Regions from separate parts of the Klebsiella quasivariicola genome, predicted to be linked through region 3. Evidence: predicted binding sites of a transcription regulator. Region 3 holds the regulator's gene; each other region holds the start of a gene.
The links. Region 3 encodes Fur, which represses iron uptake genes when iron is present. Its sites were predicted from a motif close to ATAATAATGAGAACNACTATCAA; they were not measured.
Positions count from the first base shown of each region.

Region 1: a site for Fur is predicted at 3,821-3,843, ahead of fepB (Fe2+-enterobactin ABC transporter substrate-binding protein). Genes of this name have one in related genera too.
Region 2: a site for Fur is predicted at 3,863-3,885, ahead of B8P98_RS16125 (TonB-dependent siderophore receptor). Genes of this name have one in related genera too.

Region 1 is NZ_CP022823.1:4,082,329-4,089,788, forward strand. Features, by position in the region: gene entA (2,3-dihydro-2,3-dihydroxybenzoate dehydrogenase EntA) at 1-137, opposite strand, end outside; gene entB (enterobactin biosynthesis bifunctional isochorismatase/aryl carrier protein EntB) at 137-988, opposite strand; gene entE ((2,3-dihydroxybenzoyl)adenylate synthase EntE) at 1,002-2,609, opposite strand; gene entC (isochorismate synthase EntC) at 2,619-3,794, opposite strand; gene fepB (Fe2+-enterobactin ABC transporter substrate-binding protein) at 3,983-4,942, shown strand; gene entS (enterobactin transporter EntS) at 5,086-6,327, opposite strand; gene fepD (Fe(3+)-siderophore ABC transporter permease) at 6,440-7,447, shown strand; gene fepG (iron-enterobactin ABC transporter permease) at 7,444-7,460, shown strand, end outside.
Region 2 is NZ_CP022823.1:3,234,845-3,242,304, forward strand. Features, by position in the region: gene B8P98_RS16095 (catecholate siderophore receptor Fiu) at 1-176, shown strand, start outside; gene ybiX (PKHD-type hydroxylase YbiX) at 224-901, shown strand; gene ompW (outer membrane protein OmpW) at 970-1,608, opposite strand; gene B8P98_RS16110 (YkgJ family cysteine cluster protein) at 1,878-2,291, shown strand; gene B8P98_RS16115 (YciC family protein) at 2,317-3,060, shown strand; gene B8P98_RS16120 (septation protein A) at 3,115-3,654, shown strand; gene B8P98_RS16125 (TonB-dependent siderophore receptor) at 3,926-6,109, shown strand; gene yciA (acyl-CoA thioester hydrolase YciA) at 6,209-6,607, shown strand; gene B8P98_RS16135 (YniB family protein) at 6,637-7,173, opposite strand; gene hxpB (hexitol phosphatase HxpB) at 7,362-7,460, shown strand, end outside.
Region 3 is NZ_CP022823.1:3,978,465-3,985,924, reverse strand. Features, by position in the region: gene tcuB (tricarballylate utilization 4Fe-4S protein TcuB) at 1-445, opposite strand, end outside; gene tcuA (FAD-dependent tricarballylate dehydrogenase TcuA) at 432-1,835, opposite strand; gene tcuR (tricarballylate utilization LysR family transcriptional regulator TcuR) at 1,933-2,859, opposite strand; gene fur (ferric iron uptake transcriptional regulator) at 2,986-3,438, opposite strand; gene fldA (flavodoxin FldA) at 3,730-4,260, opposite strand; gene ybfE (LexA regulated protein) at 4,412-4,705, opposite strand; gene ybfF (esterase) at 4,839-5,612, opposite strand; gene seqA (replication initiation negative regulator SeqA) at 5,796-6,344, shown strand; gene pgm (phosphoglucomutase (alpha-D-glucose-1,6-bisphosphate-dependent)) at 6,377-7,460, shown strand, end outside.

The DNA.
Region 1 (7,460 bases), 100 kb from region 3:
CTTTCGCCGCTAAAGGCAAGGTCGAAACCGGTGACGTTGGCCCCGGCCTCGACGAAAGCCAACGCGGTGGCATAGCCAATGCCTTTACCCGCGCCGGTCACCCACACGGTCTGGCCGCGAAAATCCAGCGCCGCCATTATTGCACCTCACGGGAGAGCAGCGCCCACCAGGCGTCGATGGTCGGGTTTTTCGCCAGCATCACGAAGTCGATATCGCCGTGCACTTTACGCCAGCGGGCGGCCAGCGCCATCATGCGCACCGAATCCAGGCCGTAGTCGATCAGGTTTTCATCATCCAGCGGTTCGTCAGATTCATCGAGCAGCGGCAGGATCAGCGCGCGCAGCGCCGCTTTGGAGGCCGGCAGCGGCAGCAGCTCTTCGGTCATCACCACGCGTCCGGAGCGGCCGGCGACGTATTTCAGCGCCATCAGGTGCTCTTCACGGCTGAAGTCCGCCAGCGCGTCGGCGACAAAGAACGGTTTGATATCGCGCATAAAAGCATCGGTGGCGGTAGTCATGCAGCCGATATGGGCGTAAACGCCGGTAATGATCAGCTGGTCGCGGCCGCTCTCTTTCAGCATCTCTTCAAGCGGCGAGCGATGAAACGCGCTGTAGCGCCATTTCACCAGCACCGTATCCTGTTCATCCGGCGCCAGCGCGGCAATCACCTGCTGCTGCTCCGGCGAGCGGGTCAACCCCGGCCCCCACATATCATTCAGCAGGGCGCGGTCTTCATCGCTCTGCTCTTTCGGCTGGGCGGTGTAGTACACCGGAATACCGTTTTGTTTGCAGAAGTCGCGCAGGGCGGCGATATTAGCCACCACTTTCTCCATCATCGCGCTGTTTTCGCCCCAGAAATTGAGGAAATACTCCTGCATATCGTGGATCAGCAGCGCGGCGCGCGACGGCTCAAAGGCCCAGTTGACTTTGTTCGCCGGGATATCGCTGGCTTCCGGCAGCGCGTAAGCCTGTAATTTAGGGATTGCCATTTTCTGTTCTCCTTCAGCCCAGCTTGCCTTCGGCCAGCCACTGACGTAATTGTTTTTTATCGACTTTGCCCACCGGCGTCAGCGGCAGCGCGGCAACGCACTCCACGCGGTCCGGCAGTTTAAATTCCGCCACCCCCTGCTCGCGCAGGAAGCGGCGCACGGCGACGGCGCGCAGCGGCGAGGTCACCACCAGATAAGCGCAGCTTTTCTCGCCCAGCAGATTGTCTTCGATGCTGACCAGCGCGGCGTGGATCACCGCCTCATGGCGCAGCAGCAGGTTTTCGATCTCTTCAGCGGCGATCTTCTCGCCGCCGCGGTTGATCTGATCTTTTTCCCGGCCCTGGACGGTGATATACCCGTCTTCGTCGATCGAAATCAGATCGCCGGAGCAATAAAACCCCTCGGCGTCAAAGGCTTCCGCGTTATGCTGCGGGCTGTTGTAGTAGCCGCGGAAGGTATAAGGGCCGCGGGTCATCAGACGGCCCACTTCGCCGCGCGGCAGCGGGTTGCCGTCGGCATCCGCTACCCACACTTCATCGTCCGGGCACATCGGACAGCCCTGGGTATTGATAATTCGCTCCGGGCTGTCGTTAAGGCGGGTGTAATTCACCAGCCCCTCCGCCATGCCGAACACCTGCTGCAGCTGGCAGCCGATTTCCGCCGGAATGCGCGCGGCGAGGGTCGCCGACAGGCGTGCGCCGCCGACCTGCAGCAGCTCCAGCGATTGCAGTTGCGCGTTGCCGCCCCATTCATGGATCGCCTGCAGCCACAGGCTGACCGCCGGCGGCACCAGCGACGCGACGTTGATCTGGTGTTGTTCAATCAGCGGGAAACAGAGGGTGGCGCTCGGGTCGGCGGCGAGGATCACCCGGCCGCCGGCGAGGAAGACACCGAGCGAACCCGGGGAACTCATCGCATAGTTATGCGCCGCCGGCAGCGCGTTGAGGTAGCGCGTCTCCGCGTTGATCCCGCAGATCTCGTTGCTGCGCCGGATACTGTAGTCGTAATCGTTATGGGTGCGCGGGATCAGCTTCGGCGTCCCGGTGCTGCCGCCGGAGAGCTGGAAAAAGGCCACTTCGTCGGCAGGGGTTGGATTGGCGACAAAGTTATCCGCCGGGCGGTTAATCTCCGTCGCCAGATCGCGCTCGCCGCCGTCGTTACGCAGCAGCGCGACGCGCAGAGAAGGATGCTCCGCGATAAACGCGTGGAGGAAACTATCATCGGCAAACAGCGCGTGCTCACGATCGGCAATCAGCAGCGCCGGTTTAATCTGTGCGGCGTAGGCGTTAAGCTCGCTGCGCTGATGGCTGAACAGCGCGTTCACCGGCGCGACGCCGATGCGCAGCAGAGCAAAGAAGGTGATGTAAAACTCGGCGACGTTGCCCAGCTGCACCAGCGCGGTTTCCCCGCGCTTCAGTCCCTGGCGCTGCAGCGAGCAGGCAAGATTGTCCACCAGTTGATTAAACTGGCGGTAGCTAATCTGCCGCTCGCCATCGATAATCGCCACGGCGTCATTGTCCGCATGACGGGTAAGCAGATTGGTTAACGGCAGATCCTGCCAGTAGCCTTTTTGACGATAGCGGGACGCGAACGCTTCCGGCCAACGGGTAAATGCAATCATCCTTGCCTCTTAATTCAAGCCAAATACGTTAAGCATGGTGGTCAGTTTGACGCCGGTTTCGCGCCATTCGCCCAGCGGCGAAGAGGCCGGGACGATACCCGCGCCGGCAAACAGGCGCAGCGTACGCTGCTGCAGACGCGCACAGCGGATGGTCACCACCCACTCACCGTTGCCTTCATCGTCGCACCAGCCAACGATGCCGCCGAACAGCTGGCGATCGAAGGGTTCGAGCTCGGCGATCAGGCGCTTCGCCGCCTGGTGCGGGAAGCCGCTCAGCGCCGGGGTCGGGTGCAGCAGACAGGCCAGCGACATGGCGTTTTCTTCCGCCAGCGCTGTACCTTCGATCGGCGTCGCCAGATGCCAGAGCGTCGGGGTGGTAATCAGCTGCGGCGACTCCGGCAGCGACAGCTGGCTGCTGCGCGGGCCAAGCACGCTCTTCATCGCCTGGGTCACCAGCTCGTGTTCGTGACGATCTTTGCCGGACGCCAGTAGTTTGTTGCCTGCTTCGCGGTCCAGCACATCGTCCGGCTGACGACGGGCGGAGCCGGCCAGCGGTAACGAGCTGAAGCGCTGTCCTTCTTTACGCAGCAGCAGCTCCGGACTGGCGCCCAGCAGCACGCCGCCGTCGGAGAGCGGCACGTGGAAGTTAAAGCTGGCGGGGTTCTGGGCGATCAGTCGCTCCATCAGCGCGCCGCTGTCGACGCGGTCGCGGGTGGTAATATCGATAAGCCGTGATAGCACCACTTTGTCGACTTCCGGGGTGGCGGTCAGCGCGGCGGCGCGTTCTACCATCGCCAGAAACTCGTCCTGCTCCGGGATCTCCCGACGCTCCACCACCTCCATCGCCTCCAGCGGCGCGGCATAGCGGGCGGAACGCTGCTTTTCCGGGCGAGAGAACGCTTCCCAGCGCTCGGGGATATAGAGCTCGGAAGGCTGACAGGTGTCGAACGGGATAGCCCCGACCATCACCGGCTTGCGGATCCCCGCCGCCCGGGCCTCGGCAAAGGCGGCGGCCATCTGCTGCTGGAACTCGCCGTTCAGCGCATCGCCGCCAACGGCGGGCTGTGAGAAGCGACGGAAGCAGCCTGAAGTGGTAAAACTGCGGTACGGCGACATAAAGAAGAAGCTGTCCGGCGACAGGGTCCGGGTCGGTTTCTTTACATCCTCAGCCAGTGACGTTTCCATATCATCCTCCAAAAACGATAAAGATATTAAGAATAATTATCATTTATATTTTGGTTGGCTAACCTAAAAGGTATTGCCCGCCATGTCAACCGCGTTACGTCATGGCGCCGCCACTTTGGCTTGCATCCTGCTGGCACAAAGTTGAAAATGAGACGCATTTATCACCTTTCAAATCAGGATGCGATGACGTGAACTTCTTTTCTTTCTGCCGCCGCGGTGCGCTGACCGGCATGCTGTTGCTTTTAGGAATTACCTCAGCCCAGGCGGCGGACTGGCCGCGCCAGGTCACCGACAGCTACGGGACCCACACCCTGCCGAGCCAGCCGCTGCGCATTGTCTCCACCAGCGTGACCCTCACCGGCTCGCTACTGGCGATTGACGCGCCGGTGGTCGCCAGCGGCGCCACCACCCCGAACAACCGCGTGGCAGATAATCAGGGCTTTCTGCGCCAGTGGAGCGAGGTCGCCAAAGCCCGTAAGCTGGCGCGGCTGTACATCGGCGAACCGAGCGCCGAAGCGGTGGCCGCCCAGATGCCGGATCTGATCCTGGTGAGCGCGACCGGCGGCGACTCCGCCCTGCCGCTTTACGATCAGCTCAAAACGATCGCCCCGACGCTGGTCATCAACTATGACGATAAAAGCTGGCAAACCCTGCTCACCCAGCTGGGGCAGATCACCGGCCATGAGCAGCAGGCCAGCGCGCGCATTGCCGACTTCAATAAACAGCTCGTTTCGTTAAAAGAAAAAATGAAACTGCCGCCGCAGCCGGTGACCGCCCTGGTCTATACCGCCGCCGCGCACAACGCCAATATCTGGACGCCGGCATCGGCTCAGGGGCAGATGCTTGAACAGCTGGGCTTTAGCCTGGCGACGCTGCCGGGCGGCCTGCCCGCCAGCCACAGCCAGGGCAAACGCCACGATATCGTGCAGCTGGGCGGGGAGAACCTCGCGGCCGGTCTGAACGGTCAGAGCCTGTTCCTGTTCGCCGGCGACCAGAAAGATGTGGATGCTATCTACGCTAATCCGCTGCTGGCGCATCTCCCGGCGGTCGAAGGCAAACGCGTCTACCCGCTGGGCACCGAGACCTTCCGCCTTGACTACTACAGCGCCCTGCTGGTGCTCCAGCGTCTCTCCAGCCTGTTCGGCTAACGCGGGCTGTGCCATCAGAACAGCTACGCGGCCTGAACTCTTTGCCGGGCGGCGCGGCGCTTGCCCGGCCTACTGAGCTTGCACCGGCCTGCCATACCCCAGGCCCGGTAAGGCGCAGCCGCCACCGGGCAAGCGCACCCTACTTAACTTTCATTGACGATTTCCGGGCGCTGGAAACGGCGCAGTTCGCGTAGCAGCCCCACCAGCAGCACACCGACGAGCGCCAGCGCCCAGCCGCTGGCGCTGGCGGATGCCGCCGGGGTCATCACCGCCCCTAAGCCGCCGAGCAGCGCCGCGCCGATGGCGTCGCCGGTGACGTTTTGCGCGGTCCACAGGCCGTTAATCCGTCCAAGCATATGTTCCGGCGTCTGGGTCTGGATCAGGGTGTACTGCAGCAGCGAGCTAATAGCGCTCAGCCAGCCAAACAGCGCCAGGCACAGCGCACCCAACGCCCAGTGCGGCATCAGGCTGAACAGCGCAATGGCGATAAACGATCCCACCGTGGTCGCCAGCATCAGCGCGCCTGGCCGCACCGTCTGGGCCAGCTGGCCGCTGGTCAACGCCCCCAGCGCCGCCCCGAGCGGGATCGCAGCGTACAGCAGGCCAATCTGTCCGGCCGACATCTGCCAGCCGTCGGCCAGCGCCGGATAGAGCACCCGCACCGCGCTGGCCATGGTCAGCAGACCACCGAGCAGCGCAATCCCGCCGATAAGCGGGCTCTGGCAGAGGAAGGTCAGCCCCGCCAGCAGGGAGCGCAGCGGATGCTCACGCGGCTGCGGAGGCGGCGGCAGCTGCGGCAGACGCAGCAGGGTTAAGGTGGTGATAAAGGTCCCCGCCGCCGCCAGGCCGAAGTTCCAGGCCACGCCGCCGGTGGCCAGCAGCAGGCCGCCGATCATCGGCGAAATCACCGAGCCAAGGCGCACCGTCAACATGGTGATGGCCCCGGCCTGCATCAGGTTTTCCCGCCCCACCAGCGCCGGCGTCGCCGCCAGCAGCGCGGTCACCCCCAACGAGGCGAAGAACCCGTCCCAAATCCCCAGCAGGTAGATCGCCGCCAGCGACGGCTCCGGCAACAGGGCGTTCAGACACAGGCCGACAAAGCCCACGCCGCAGGTGCCGCGCGCCAGCAGGATCAGGCGTTTGCGCTCATAGCGGTCAGCCAGTACGCCCCCCACCATCAGGCCAACAAACATCGACGCGCCGGTCAAGGTCACCGACAACCCGACCTGCCAGGTCGAATGGGTCATCATCTGGATCTGCACCGGGATGGCCACGCCCAGCAGGCCAAGCGACAGAATAGAGATAAAGCGAGCGATAAAAACGGCGCGAAACGCCGGGTGAGTTTTCAGCAGGCTGAGATTGAGCAGCCAGGATTGTCGGTTCATTACAGCGCCTTGTCGTTATTTTTAATACCCTTTTTACTGTGGGTCATGCTACCATAGCTGAATAAAATCGATAACGATAATTACTATCATTATCATATCAGGGATGTCAGTTATGTCGTTTTCTACGACCGCGGTACGCTCTGTCGCCGTGCCCGGATTGTTGCTATTACTCGCCTTAGCCGCCGCGCTTAGCCTGACCATCGGCGCCAAATCGTTGCCGATCGGCACGGTATTCACCGCCTTCAGCGGAACCTGTCAAAGCGCCGACTGCACTATCGTGCTGGACGCGCGCCTGCCGCGCACTCTGGCCGGTCTGCTGGCCGGCGTCGCCCTCGGCCTCGCCGGCGCGCTGATGCAGACGCTCACCCGCAACCCGCTGGCCGACCCCGGCCTGCTGGGGGTCAACTCCGGCGCCAGCTTCGCCATCGTCCTCGGCGCGGCGCTGTTCGGGATCACTTCCCCGCAGGAGCAGCTGCTGCTGGCGTTCTGCGGCGCGCTCTGCGCCTCGCTGCTGGTAGCCTTTACCGGCAGCCAGGGCGGCGGTCAGCTGAGCCCGGTGCGCCTCACTCTCGCCGGGGTCGCCCTTGCGGCGGTACTCGAGGGGCTGTCCAACGGCATCGCCCTGCTCAACCCGGACGTCTACGATCAGCTACGCTTCTGGCAGGCCGGTTCGCTGGATATCCGCACCCTGCAAACGCTGAAAATTGTCCTGCTGCCGGTAGTCGTGGCGGGGATCGCCGCTCTGCTGCTGAGCCGGGCGCTGAACAGCCTGAGCCTGGGCAACGATACCGCCACCGCCCTCGGCAGCCGCGTCGCCCGCACCCAGCTGATCGGCCTGATCGTCATCACCGTCCTGTGCGGCAGCGCCACCGCCGTCGTCGGCCCCATCGCCTTTATCGGCCTGATGATGCCGCATATGGCGCGCTGGCTGGTGGGGGCCGATCATCGCTGGTCGCTGCCGGTCACCCTGCTCGCCACCCCGGCCCTGCTGCTGTTTGCCGACGTGATTGGCCGCCTGCTGGTGCCCGGCGAACTGCGGGTATCGGTGGTGAGCGCCTTTCTCGGCGCGCCGGTGCTGATCTGGCTGGTGCGCCGCCAGCCGCGGGGAGGTGGACTGTGATTGCTCCGTCCCG
Region 2 (7,460 bases), 740 kb from region 3:
GCTACTGGGTCGCCGACGCCAAACTGGGCTATCGGGTCAACAGCAACCTCGATCTGCAGCTCAATATGTACAACCTGTTTGATACCGATTATGTGGCTTCCATTAACAAGAGCGGCTATCGCTATCATCCGGGCGAACCCCGTACCTTTATGCTGACGGCGAACGTCCACTTCTGAGTTTGCACGTGGGGCCGTTGCGCCCCACCTTTTAGGAGAACACCGCCATGATGTATCACATTTCTGACGTGCTAACGGCAGACCAGGTGGCTGATTTTACCCGCCTGCTCACCCAGGCCGACTGGGTTGACGGGCGGATAACCGTCGGCAGCCAGGGAGCGACCGTCAAACAGAATCAACAGATCGATACCCGAACGCCGCTGTATGCCCACCTGCAAGCCGCCGTGCTCGACGCGCTGCGCGGCCATCCGCAGTTTTTTTCCGCCGCGCTGCCGCGGACGATTTCCGCGCCGTTATTTAATCGCTACGGACCGGGGGAGACTTATGGTTTTCATGTCGATGGCGCCGTTCGTCAGAACGGCGAGGCGGGGTGGATGCGCACTGACCTGTCAGCGACGCTGTTCCTTTGCGATCCGGAGAGCTATGAGGGTGGCGAACTGGTGATTGAAGACACCTATGGCCAGCACCGGGTGAAGCTCCCGGCCGGGCATCTGGTGCTCTATCCCGCCAGCAGCCTGCACTGCGTCACCCCGGTCACCCGCGGCGTACGTCAGGCCTCTTTCCTGTGGATCCAGTCGATGGTCCGCGACGATAAGCAGCGCGCGATGCTCTACGACCTGGACCGCACCATCCAGTCTCTTAAGGCCCGCTTTGGCGACGGAGAAGAGGTCCTCTCCCTGCTGAATATGTATCACAACCTGCTGCGCCAGTGGACGGAAGTATGATCCGCTGACCGCAAGCAGGGAGGACGAGGCAATAGACTGGCCATCCGCTGGCCAGTTTTCAACAGAGATTAAAACCGGTAGCCCGCGGAGAACATAAACACCCACGGATCCAGGCGGGTGCTGACTTTCTGGTCCACGCCGCCGGCTTTGAATTTCACATCGGTATCGATATCCATGTACCACACCGACATATTCAGCAGCCAGTCGCGGTTAATCAGGTAATCGAGGCCAACCTGCCCCGCCGCGCCCCAGGAGTCCTTAAGGCTCAGATCGGAAAGCCCGGCCGCTTTGCCGGTGTCGTTAAAGTCTTCATTAAAGAAGGTGGTGTAGTTAATACCGGCGCCTACGTACGGGCGCACCTTGCTTTGCGCATCGCCAAAGTACCACTGCGCCATCAGGGTGGGTGGCAACTGATGGACGGTGGCGATGGTCCCGGTTGGCCCGGTGCCAACCTTATGGCGGAACGGCGTTGCCGCCAGCAGTTCCACGCCGATGTTATCGGTCGCCATATAGGTAAAGGTTAAACCCAGCTGGGTGTTGTTACTGACGTTGAAACTGCCCAGGCTACCCAGCACATTGTCAGAGCCCTCCGTCGGACGGACGGTGGCGGTCCCGGCACGAATGAAAAACTCACCCGCCTCATGCGCCCAGACGCTGCCGGTGGAAAGCGTGCCCAGAATAACTGCCGCCGCTGCTAACTTCCTCATATCCACTTCCTCATTATGGTTTTTCAGCGCGGCCAAATATACCTATAACGAGTTACGTTTGATCTGTTTTAGATCACACTAAATCCTTAGATTTAACATTTATTGATCCAGATTAATTTTTGCAACCAATCGCAATATGCTGATTCCCTCTCACATCAATTTTCACTTATCAGCCAAAAATTTATTTCTGCCCCTCTTGCCGCCGCTGAGGCGGCTGGATAAGTTAACTGCCGACAATCTGTGTTGATGCGTTTTTTTCAGGTGTAATTATGAGTGAAATCAACCCGTGCATGACGTGCGGTGCCTGTTGTGCGTATTTTCGAGTCTCTTTCTACTGGGCGGAAGCCGACGACGCGGGCGGCGTGGTGCCCTCCGCGCTGACCGAGCCGCTGACCCCCTTCCTGCGCTGCATGAGCGGCACTAACCAACGCCAGTGCCGCTGCGCCGCGCTGTCGGGCACCATTGGCGACACCGTCCACTGCACTATCTATGAAAATCGTCCCTCGCCGTGCCGGGAATTTGCCATGTCCGGGGAAAACGGCGTGGAAAACGATGCCTGCAACCGGGCGCGGGCGCGCTATGGCCTGCCGCCATTGCGCTCTCTTTACAAAGATATACCTGCCCGGACCGGCGCAGAGAGTGCTACGACGGAACGATTTGCGGTACAATCGCCGGCTAGTTAACACCTGCAACACTCAAGGAGAATGCATGTCTATCACGGCGAAGTCCGTCTACCGTGACACCGGGAATTTTTTTCGTAATCAGTTCATTACCATTTTGCTGATTGCGCTGTTGTGCGCGTTCATTACGGTAGTGCTTGGCCATGCCTTTTCACCCAGCGATGAGCAGCTGTCGATACTCAGCGAAGGCGACAACCTCACCGGTAGCGTAGGCCTGTTCGAGCTGGTGCAGAACATGACGCCGGAGCAGCAGCAGGTCCTGCTGCACGCCTCGGCGGCATCGACCTTCTCGGGCCTGGTGGGCAATGCGATCCTCGCCGGTGGCGTCCTGCTGCTGATCCAGCTGGTCTCTGCAGGTCATCGCGTCAGCGCCCTGCGCGCCATCGGCGCTGCGGCGCCGGTGCTGCCGAAGCTGCTGCTGCTGATCCTGTTCACCACTTTCCTGGTGCAGATGGGGATGATGCTGGTACTGGTGCCCGGCGTGCTGCTGGCCATCGTGCTGGCCTTTGCGCCAATCATGCTGGTACAGGACAAAATGGGCATCCTCAGCGCCATGCGTAGCAGCATGCGCCTGGCGTGGGCCAATCTGCGGCTGGTGGCGCCGGCCATTATTGGCTGGCTGGTGGCGAAAACCCTGCTGTTACTGCTCGCTTCCAGCTTTGCCGTCCTGACGCCGAATGTGGGTGCAGTGGTCATCAACACGATCAGCAACCTGATTTCCGCCCTGTTGCTGATCTATTTATTCCGCGTGTATATGCTTATCCGCCGCTAATTTTAACCAGGATCGGGGCGTTCCCCGGTCCGTCCTGAAAGACGGGATCGATGTATGAAGCAGTTTCTGGATTTTTTACCCCTGGTGGTCTTCTTTGCCTTCTATAAGCTTTACGATATCTACGCCGCCACTACCGCACTGATCGTGGCGACCGCCATCGTGCTGATCTACAGCTGGGTGCGCTATCGTAAAGTCGAAAAAATGGCGCTGATCACCTTTGTACTGGTGGCCGTCTTTGGCGGGTTGACCATCTTCTTCCACAATGATGAGTTTATTAAATGGAAGGTGACGGTGATCTATGCCCTGTTCGCCGGCGCGCTGCTGTTTAGCCAGTGGGTGATGAAAAAGCCCCTGATCCAGCGCATGCTCGGCAAAGAGCTGACCCTGCCGCAGCAGGTCTGGTCACGGCTTAACCTTGCCTGGGCGGTGTTCTTTATCCTCTGCGGGCTGGCCAATATCTATATCGCCTTCTGGCTGCCGCAGAATATCTGGGTGAACTTCAAGGTCTTTGGCTTAACCGCCCTCACGCTGGTCTTTACCCTGCTGAGCGGGATCTACATCTACCGCCATATGCCGCAGGATGACCACCACTAACGCCTCCGCCGGCGCGCCATCGCGCGCCGCGCTCGCCCCCTATAATCTCACTGCGCTGGCAAACATTCCCTTCAACCACACAACCTCAGCGCATACGCTGACAGCTTCCCGGCCACACTGTGCAGGCTCCCTTCACGATTTCTCCCAACTGCATAAAAAGTTGCGATAATTGTGAGGATTTTATGGAGATTTATTTCCCCACATTGTAATGATAATGATTATCATTAATATTCTCGATCTCGTTTTTCTTTGCTTTGAAAAGGATATTTATATGAGATCGCTGCAATATTATGCCCCCACGACCCTGGCGCTGGTCATATCCAGCCTGCTTGCCCCGACCGCCTTTGCTGAAGAGTCAGAACAAGATACCGAAACGATGATTGTGCGCAGTACGGCGGAAGAGGCGCTCAAGCAACAGCCCGGGGTGTCGATTATCACGGCAGATGATATTGCTAAGCAGCCGCCGGTCAACGATCTCTCAGACATCATCCGTAAAATGCCCGGGGTGAATTTAACCGGCAACAGCGCCAGCGGCAGTCGGGGTAACAACCGCCAGATTGATATCCGCGGCATGGGGCCGGAGAACACCCTGATCCTGATAGATGGAGTACCGGTCACGTCACGTAACGCGATTCGCTATAGCTGGCGCGGCGAACGCGATACCCGAGGCGACAGCAACTGGGTACCTGCCGAAATGGTCGAGCGAATTGAAGTTCTCCGCGGTCCGGCAGCCGCGCGCTATGGTTCCGGCGCGGCGGGCGGAGTGGTCAATATCATTACTAAACGCCCAACCAACAACTGGCACGGTTCGCTCTCTTTCTTTACCAATCAGCCGGAAAACAACAAGGAAGGCACGACTAATCGCGCTAATTTCAATCTCAGCGGCCCACTCGCCGGCGAGGCGCTGACGATGCGCCTGTATGGCAATATCAATAAAACGGAACCCGACGCCTGGGACATTAACCATGCGCAAAACGGTTCCTATGCTGCGGGACGCGAAGGGGTACGCAATAAAGATATTAACGCCCTGCTGTCATGGAAAATGACCCCGCAACAGATCCTCGATTTCAACTACGCCTACAGCCGTCAGGGGAATATCTATGCCGGTGATACCCAGTACAGCAACGGCAATCTTAGCCCGAACGGGCTGGTGGACTCCCTGTACGGCCACGAAACGAATCGTCTCTATCGTCAGTCCTGGGGGCTGACTTACAACGGCCTATGGGATTGGGGCCAGTCCAAAGCCGGGGTTTACTACGAGAAAACTAACAATACCCGCCTGCAGGAAGGTTCCACTGGCCGCGTCGAGGGCATGATCAACAGTGAGGATTATGCCACCAGCCGTCTGGAATCCTGGCGTACGACCTCGGAATTCAATGTGCCTTTCTTCTGGCTGGCGGACCAGACGCTGACGCTGGGAATGGAATGGAACCATGATCAGCTCGACGATCCGGCATCGATGCAGGCCACTGACAGCAACGGCGAGACTATCCCCGGAACCTCGGGCGATCCTGCTCAACGTAGTACCAAAAACAGCGCCACCCTCACCGGGATCTATCTGGAGGATAATATCGAAGCCGTACCCGGCACCAACCTGATCCCCGGCATTCGCTTTGATTATCATAATCAGTTTGGCAGCAACTGGAGTCCAAGCCTCAACGTTTCTCAGGCGCTGGGCGATATGTTCACGCTGAAGGCCGGTATCGCGCGCGTGTTTAAAGCGCCTAACCTCTATCAATCCAGTGAAGGCTATTTGCTCTCCACCCGCGGCAATGGTTGTCCGAACACTATCGCTGAAGGCAGCTGCTATCTGCTGGGCAACCCTGACCTCGATCCGGAGATCAGTATTAACAAAGAGATCGGTATCGAATTCAACCTTAATGGTTACGCTGCCGGAGTTACCTGGTTCCGCAACGATTACAAAAACAAAATCGTCTCCGGAACCGAGGTGCTGGGCTATACCTCCAGCGGCAATAATATTCTGCAGTGGCAGAACGGCGGCAAAGCCGTGGTCGAAGGGCTGGAAGGAAATCTGCTGATCCCGGTGCTGGCTGATATCCTGAGCTGGCGGACCAATGCCACCTGGATGCTCAAATCGGAAAGTAAAGAGACAGGCAACCCACTGTCGGTTATCCCGAAATATACCGTTAACACGATGCTCGACTGGCAGGTAAACGACGCCCTGTCTGCAAATGTGAACTGGACGCTTTATGGCCGTCAGAAGCCGCGTCAGTATGCGGAGATCCGCAACGAAACCGGGACCCTTGCCACTACCGAGGTTGGCGCCTATTCCATCGTGGGGATCGGTACTCAGTACCAGCTAAACCGGGATATTCGCCTGAACGCCGGAATAAGTAACCTGTTTGATAAGCAACTGTATCGCGAAAACGCTGGCGCCTCGACCTACAACGAGCCTGGCCGCGCGTATTACGCCGGGGTGACTCTCTCCTTCTGAACCGCCGCGCCCGCGTCAGCGGGCGTATTCCCCTATTCTCACTGCGCCGTTTTCATAGTAGCATCCCGCTGATCGTCTTTGACCACAACAGAGTAGAGCATGACAACAACAGATCTCGCCCCGAAGGGTGAAATGGTTTTACGCACCCTGGCAATGCCGGCGGATACCAATGCCAACGGGGATATTTTTGGCGGCTGGCTGATGTCGCAGATGGATATCGGGGGCGCCATCATGGCCAAAGAGATCGCTCAGGGTCGCGTGGTGACCGTGCGCGTGGATGGGATGACCTTTTTACGCCCGGTGGCCGTCGGCGACGTGGTGTGCTGCTACGCCCGCTGCGTCAAGCGCGGCAACACCTCGGTGACGATCAATATCGAAGTATGGGTGAAAAAAGTCTCTTCCGAACCAATTGGCCAGCGCTACAAGGCGACGGAAGCGCTGTTTATCTACGTTGCTGTCGATAATCAGGGTAAACCACGCCCCCTGCCAGCAGAATAAGAAGGAGCCCGGCTCACCGGGCACCTGACTTACAGAAAGCCCAGCAGCGAAAAGAAGAAGTAGCCGATGACAATCACGATCACCGGCAGCACGTACAGTGGGAAATACTGCACCAGGATAGTATGGCGCGGAACCACAATGCGTTCGGCGAGCTGCTCGCGGGTTAACCCATCTACGCCTTTGGCCTGCTCAAGGATCAGCTGGTCCTCAATCCCCTCGCGGAGAAATTTCGCCTGCCGCGCCATCCGCGCGCCGGAAGCCTGCAGGGCCATGCCGACGAACACCAGAATGAAGATGATCCAGAAGCCGATGTTCAGGCTATGGTGAAAATCCGGCAGCGGTGAGTTGTACCAGAAAAAGTTCAGGAACGGCGTGTTAAAGCGCATCATCTCAATCATCACGTGCGCAAAATCCATCATTACCGCATCAATGCCGGGTTTCTTTTCACTGTGCTCATACATAAATTTGAGCACAGAAATCAGCGTCGACAGCACGGCGGGAATAAAGATAACCCATCCTAAAATGCGTTTAATAACCGCTATGCGTCCAGCTTGTTGGTACGTCATGAGTTCCCCTTGTTAAAGACGCGTTGGTGGTTCGCCTGCTGCCTGTTGCGTGGCGCTGGCGTCCCTCGCTCCCCCGAGTAGGTCGGGTATAAGTCTATCTGCCACGGCGAATTTCGCCCAATAATGCGCGGTATGATATACCATGATTGCCGATTCGTTTATCTGATTACGCAACAGGAGAAGGACTTATGTCAGCGAAGCGCCGCATTGAGGCCGCGATATTTGATATGGACGGGTTGCTGATTGACTCGGAGCCGCTTTGGGATCAGGCGGAGGTCGAGGTCATG
Region 3 (7,460 bases):
GGTAGAAATCACCGGCCAGCGGCGGGTGCAGCAGTGAACCGTTGAGCCCCATCGCCAGCAGCAGAAAGACGATCAGGCCAGCGATCAGCGCCAGCACGGTGGTCACGCCGGCCCGGCGGTACAGGCTGGCAAAGGCGGCGGGCTGGGCGTAATGCTGATAGGTCTCCAGCCGGACTTCGGCCATCGCCTTCGGCACGTTAATGGCGAACTCGTGCGGCGGCGCGTACTGGCAGGCGTGCAGGCAGGCGCCGCAGTTATGACACAGGTTAGCCAGATAGTTGATATCCGCCTTGCCAAAGGCCAGGCGCTGGGTCATCGCCGGGAACACGGCGCAAAACCCTTCGCAATAACGGCAGGCGTTACACACCTGCATCACCCGTTCGACTTCCGCCTCCGGCTCGGTGATGATCTGCGCGTCAATGATCAGCTTTTCAAGCGACTTCATGGTGGTTCTCCTGCTGTGCCGCACGGGCGGCTTGCTGGCCGGCGATGCGACCGAAGGTGGTGCCGATCGACATCCCGACGCCGGCGGTATAGCCTTTGCCGAGCACATTGCCGGCCATCATTTCCCCGGCGACAAACAGATTGCGGCTGGGTTTGCCGGCAAAATGGACGGCGGCGGTGTCGTCGACGTAGAGCCCGAGGTAGGTGAAGGTGATCCCCGGACGTAAGGCGTAACCGTAGTAAGGCGGCGTATCGAGGGGGCGCGCCCAGTGGGTTTTCGCCGGCGTCAGGCCGGAGGTGGCGCAGTTATCCAGGCGGGTATGATCGAAGTCACCCGGGGTACAGGCGGCATTATAATCGGCGAGGGTTTGCGCTAAGCGCTCGCCGTCCAGCCCGAGCTGGCGCGCCAGCTCGGGGATAGTATTGGCCTGAGCGCCGGGAAAGACGGGGGGCATAAAGTGGCCAATGGCTTTACTGTCGATGATCGAGTAGCCGATTTGCCCCGGCTGGTGGGCGACCAGTCGCCCCCAGATGGCGTAGCGTTTGGGCCAGAAATCTTCTCCTTCATCATAAAAACGCTCGGCATCGCGATTCACCACCACCCCCAGCGACACGCAGTCGACGCGGGTGCAGATCCCGCCGTCATAGAGCGGCGCCCGGGCGTCAATGGCGACGCAGTGGGATTGCGAAGGATCGCCGATAATATCGGCCCCGGCGTCGATCATAAACTTGAGCAGTACCCCCTGATTGAAGCGGGTGCCGCGGATGAGGAAATTATCGGCGGGCCATTCGCCACGATCGTTCTGCCCCCAGGCCTCGCGCAGCCATTCGCGGTTGGATTCAAATCCGCCGGCGGCGAGGACGCAGCTTTTCGCGACAATCCGTTCCTCGCCTGCCAGCGCGGCAACAAATTCCCCGTTGCGCAGTTCCAGGGCCTGCACCGGCGTGTTGTAGCGGATCTGCACCCCCATCTGCTCCGCGCTGCGGTAATAGGCATTGACCAGCGCTTTGCCGCCGCCCATAAAAAAGGCGTTGGTGCGGGCAACGTGCAGAGCGCCCGAGAGCGGCGGCTGAAAGTTAACCCCATGCTGGCGCATCCAGTCGCGGCACTGTGACGAGGTACGGATCACCAGCCGGGCCAGCGCTTCGTTGGTGTTCCCCTCGGTGACGCGCAGCAGATCCTGCCAATACTCTTCTTCCGGATAGCTGTCGACCAGCACGTCCTGCGGCGCATCGTGCATACAGCGCAGGTTACGGGTGTGCTGCGAGTTGCCGCCGCGCCACTCCCGCGGCGCCGCCTCCAGCAGCAGCACCGAGGCGCCGGCCTCCCGGGCGGTTAAGGCGGCGCATAGCGCGGCATTGCCGCCGCCAATCACCAGTACATCCACCATTATCGGCTCCCTTACAATTTAATTAATTGTTAAATTTGTAATGGGAATGTAGGCGGTAACGGCGACAGAGCGCTATGGCGTAGTGCTAAAGAGGGGTTTAGTTGGTGTAAAGGGTAGCGCCCGGCCAGCGGCCAGACTCCACCAGCTGACGCATGACTTTGCTCAGTATTACCCGTGCGGCAAGCCCTGCCGGGGTGAGCTCATCATCGGACAGGCTGACCAGAAAGTTGGGGCGACTCAGCACCGGATTGGCGACGCCGATCACTCTTAGCGCCTGATGGTCGAGATGGGAGATGGCGGCCCCGGGCTGAAGAGTGGCGCCCAGTCCGCTGCGCACGGCCTGCATCAGCAGGGCCAGGCCGTCAATCTCCGCCACCACCTCAACGCTGAGATGATGCTGCTGGCAAACCGCCTCCAGCCGGCCGCGCAGGCCGTGGCCCTGGCTTGGCATAATCAGCGGCAGGGTGGCGAGCTGGTCGGGGGTGATATGGTCATCCTGCAGGGGGGCTAACAGCGCATGGCTGCCAATCAGGAACAGGCGCTCTTCCAGCAGCGGTCTGGCGCTCCAGCGCAGGATCTTCTCCTGCTGGAAAACGATAGCAAAATCGAGCTGGCGAGTGTTGATCATCCGTTCCAGATTGCCGGAAAGGCTTTCCACCAGATGCAGGCGCACGTCGGGGTAGCTTTCGCGCATCGCATTGATGAACGGAACGCCGAGAACGGAGGCGGTGCTGGGGGCCATGCCAACGCTGACGTGGCCCGACAGGCGCGCCTCGCGGGCGGCGAGGATGGCATCATCGGCATGGCGCAGCGCCAGCTGCGCCTGGGAGTAGAAAGCAAGGCCCGCGCTGGTGGGCGTGACCCCGCGGGAGGTCCGCTGCAGCAGGCGAATGGCCAGTTCGTTTTCCAGGCGCGCGATCTGCTGGCTAAGCGCCGAGACGCCGATATTGAGATCGAGCGCAGCGCGCCCCATGCTGCCGGTTTCCACAATGCGCACAAAGTAGCGTAGCTGGCGAAGTTCCATATCAACTCTCCGGACAAAGCGGGGACGAGGAAGGTTATCCCAGGGGACTGAGCGGGAAGCGCGGCAGAAGCGCCCATAAAAAAGCCAACCGGCAGGTTGGCTTTTCAGAGCAGACGACGCGGGGAATTACTTTTCCACTGCGTCGTGGGCGTGTTCGTCCTCGCGGCAATCCCCTTCCGCACAGTGACCGTACAGATACAGACTGTGGTTGGTCAGGCGGATGCCGTGACGGGAAGCGATTTCACGCTGGCGCGCTTCAATAGAGTCATCACTGAATTCGATCACTTTGCCGCAGTCGAGGCAGATCAGGTGATCGTGGTGATGCTGCTGGGTCAGTTCGAAAACGGATTTTCCGCCTTCAAAATTATGACGAGTCACGATACCGGCGTCATCAAACTGGTTAAGGACGCGGTAAACGGTCGCCAGACCAATCTCTTCGCCCATGTCGATCAGGCGTTTATATAAGTCTTCCGCACTGACATGATGGTTATCCGGTTCCTGCAGCACTTCGAGGATTTTCAGTCGAGGAAGTGTGACTTTCAGGCCAGCCTTCTTTAATGCGGTATTGTTGTCAGTCATGCGGAATCTGTCCTGTTGCTAAACGATCTACTTCCTTCAACGGAAGTCATACAGAAATTAACCCGACGTAATGCGTCTCATTATAGAACTGCCACTGGTAAATGAAAACTGCAAGCATCAGGCCTGGTTTGCTGTCAAAAACGAGGCACCAGCTACAAACTGCGTCACGTGCCTCGTAGAATCAGAGGACATTGTACAGATATGTGATTAAAAGTTAAAAACTTGTAGCTATTAGTTTGATTGCTTTTGTCTATTAATGCGACGCAACTCAATAGTTACGCCGCTTAATCATCAGGCGTTTTTGATTTCTTCAAGGTGCAGCTCTTCGGCAACCTGCTTCACCCACTTCTCCACGCGCTCGTTGGTCAGCTCCGGCTGGCGGTCTTCATCGATGGCGAGGCCGACGAAGTGGTCGTCATCCGCCAGGCCTTTGGAAGCCTCAAAATGATACCCGGCCGTCGGCCAGTGACCGACGATGGTCGCGCCGCGTGGCTCAATGATGTCGCGGATGGTGCCCAGCGCGTCGCAGAAGTATTCTGCGTAGTCTTCCTGGTCGCCGCAGCCGAACAGCGCCACCAGTTTGCCATTAAAGTCGATCTCTTCCAGCGTCGGGAAGAAGTCGTCCCAGTCACACTGCGCTTCCCCGTAGTACCAGGTCGGGATGCCGAGCAGCAGGATGTCGTGGGCTTCCAGGTCTTCTTTGCTGCTTTTGGCAATGTCGTGAACATCAGCAACATCTTTACCAAGCTGCTTTTGAATCATTTTTGCAATATTTTCGGTGTTGCCGGTGTCGCTGCCAAAAAAGATGCCGATGATTGCCATGAGTAAAATAACCTCTTGAAACTTAAATGATGTGGTAGGGACGCGATGCCCATAGATAACGGCAATCATAGCAGAACAGGCAAGGGCGCGGAAACAGCAATCACGCCCGACTGCACACTCTGCTACATGAATGCGGGTTTTTCGCGGAAAGTTAGACTTTTCCCTGGCTGCGCAGGGCGGTTAATTGCGTCATCAGCATCTCTTCGATGAGATCGCTGCGGCTCATATTACGCGCTTCCGCCAGCTCGTTGAGCGCATCGACCGCATCCGCGTTGAGTTTTAACTCGACGCGCTTCAGCCCGCGCACTTTATCGCGTTTCAGCTGATTACGTTTGTTGATGCGCAGTTGTTCATCGCGCGACAGCGGATTGGTTTTCGGTCTTCCCGGGCGACGCTCGTTTGCGAACAAATCTAATGTCGTACGGTCCGTTTGTTCTTTTGCCATGATTCTGAGTGACTTCGGGGAAACAAGCAGCCGGGCTCTAGCCGGCGCAGATAGCGCGCCATCATACATCAGGCGAACGGCTGCGCCAACGACCGCGGGCATTCTGCGGCGCGGTCGGGCATATTTTAGCCAATCAGACGGCGATGCTCATCAGGTAACGACGGATCGCGCGTAATACCGCCTCGGGTTTCTCGGCATGGACCCAGTGTCCGGCGCCGGCGATGACGTGGGCCCGCGCCTGCGGGAACTGGGCCAGCAGCGCTTCACGGTAGGCATCGGTCACATAGGGCGAGTTGCCGCCGGGAATAAACTGCGTCGGGTGTGGCCAGGCCGGAATGGTTTCCCAGCCGACAATATGCGGATACTGGTCCCACAGCACCGGCACGTTGAAGCGCCAGTCGCCGTCGACGAAGGATTTCAGCAGGAACTGAATTACCCCTTCCTCCTGCAGATGCTCGCGCATCACCTGCGCTGCCTGCCGGCGGGTGCTGGCGGCGGATTCGCTGACGGCGCGGATAGCGGCGAAGATCTCATCATGGCGGCGTACGTGATAATCCACCGGCGCGATATCGATCGCCACCAGTCCGCTGATGCGTTCCGGCGCCAGGGCGGTGAGCGCCATCACCGCTTTGCCGCCCATCGAATGGCCGATAAAGGTGGCGCGCTCAATCTGGTGCGCGTCAAGCGTATCGAGCAGATCCTGCGCCATGGCGGGGTAGGTCATCTCTGGCGACCGCGGCGATAATCCGTGGTTGCGCATATCGACCTGCACAATATCGTGGTCGGCGATCAGGTCGCGGGCGAGGATGCCCAGGTTGTCCAGGCTGCCAAACAGACCGTGGACCAGCACGATCGGGGAGTGGTTGTGCGAATTCTGTGCAGATTGCGCTCGGCTATTTAATTTCATGGCAAAGTTCTTTTTTTCGCTCCGTCGGGTTAGGGTATTATGTTGGACATTCTGCCATCCGGCTGCAAGACCCAGAAGTTTTCTGAGTTTTACCGCCATCCTGGTTTGACGCTATCCGCGGTTGGGATTTGTACTTATAATCCCAACGATTTGTATTCAGAAAAGATATCGCACTGGATTAAGATGAAAACAATTGAAGTTGATGATGAACTCTATCGCTATATTGCCAGCCACACTCTGCATATCGGCGAGAGCGCATCCGACATTTTACGGCGCATGCTGAAATTTTCCGCCGTTTCCCAACCGGCTACACCGGTCAGCAAAGCCGCGCCGGCACTGGTGCCAGCGCCTGCCGTTGAGGTGAAAGCCGCTAACCCGGTGAAAGATAAAGTCCGCGCCATGCGCGAGCTGCTGTTATCTGATGAATACGCCGAGCAGAAGCGTGCGGTGAACCGTTTTATGCTGGTGTTGACGACCCTCTACTCCCTGGACAGTCAGGCATTTGCTGAGGCCACCGAGTCTCTGCATGGCCGCACGCGCGTCTACTTCGCGGAAGATGCGCGTACGCTGCTGAAAAGCGGCAACCAGACCAAACCGAAACAGGTTCCTGGTACCCCGTGGTGGGTTATCACCAATACCAATACCGGCCGTAAATGCAGCATGATCGAGCACATCATGCAGTCGATGCAGTTCCCTGCGGAGCTGATTGAGAAGGTTTGCGGCACGATCTAGTTTTTTAACATTTGCACCAGAAGGATCAGGCAATGGCAATCGATAAACGTGCGGGGCAGCCTGCGCAACAGAGTGATTTGATTAACGTCGCCCAACTGACTGCTCAGTACTATGTGCTGAAGCCTGAAGTCGGTAATGCGGAGCATGCGGTAAAATTCGGTACCTCTGGCCATCGCGGTAGCGCGGCGCGCCACAACTTCAACGAACCGCATATCCTGGCCATCGCCCAGGCCATTGCGGAAGATCGTGCGAAGAACGGGATCACCGGGCCGTGCTATGTCGGCAAAGATACCCACGCCCTTTCCGAGCCGGCGTTTATCTCGGTGCTGGAAGTGTTAACCGCCAACGGCGTTGACGTGATCGTGCAGGAAAACAACGGTTTCACCCCGACGCCGGCGGTTTCCAACGCGATTCTGGTGCATAACAAAAAAGGCGGTCCGCTGGCGGACGGCATTGTGATCACCCCGTCACATAACCCGCCGGAAGATGGTGGTATCAAGTACAACCCGCCAAACGGCGGCCCGGCGGATACCAACGTCACCAAAGTGGTGGAAAACCGCGCCAACGAACTGCTGGCCGCCGGCCTGCAGGGCGTGAAACGCATTTCTCTGGACGCGGCGCTGGCTTCTGGCCACGTTAAAGAACAGGATCTGGTGCAGCCGTTCATCGAAGGCCTGGCGGATATCGTCGACATGGCGGCGATCCAGAAAGCCGGCCTGACGCTGGGCGTCGATCCGCTGGGCGGGTCCGGTATCGAATACTGGAAACGCATTGGCGAGCACTACAAGCTCAATCTGACCATTGTCAACGATCAGGTGGATCAGACCTTCCGCTTTATGCACCTCGATAAAGACGGCGCCATCCGTATGGACTGCTCCTCGGAGTGTGCGATGGCGGGCCTGCTGGCGCTGCGCGATAAGTTCGACCTGGCGTTTGCTAACGATCCGGATTACGACCGTCACGGGATTGTCACCCCGGCCGGGCTGATGAACCCGAACCACTACCTGGCGGTGGCGATTAACTACCTGTTCCAGCATCGTCCGCAGTGGGGCAAAGAGGTGGCAGTCGGTAAAACGCTGGTCTCCTCCGCGATGATTGACCGCGTGGTGAACGATC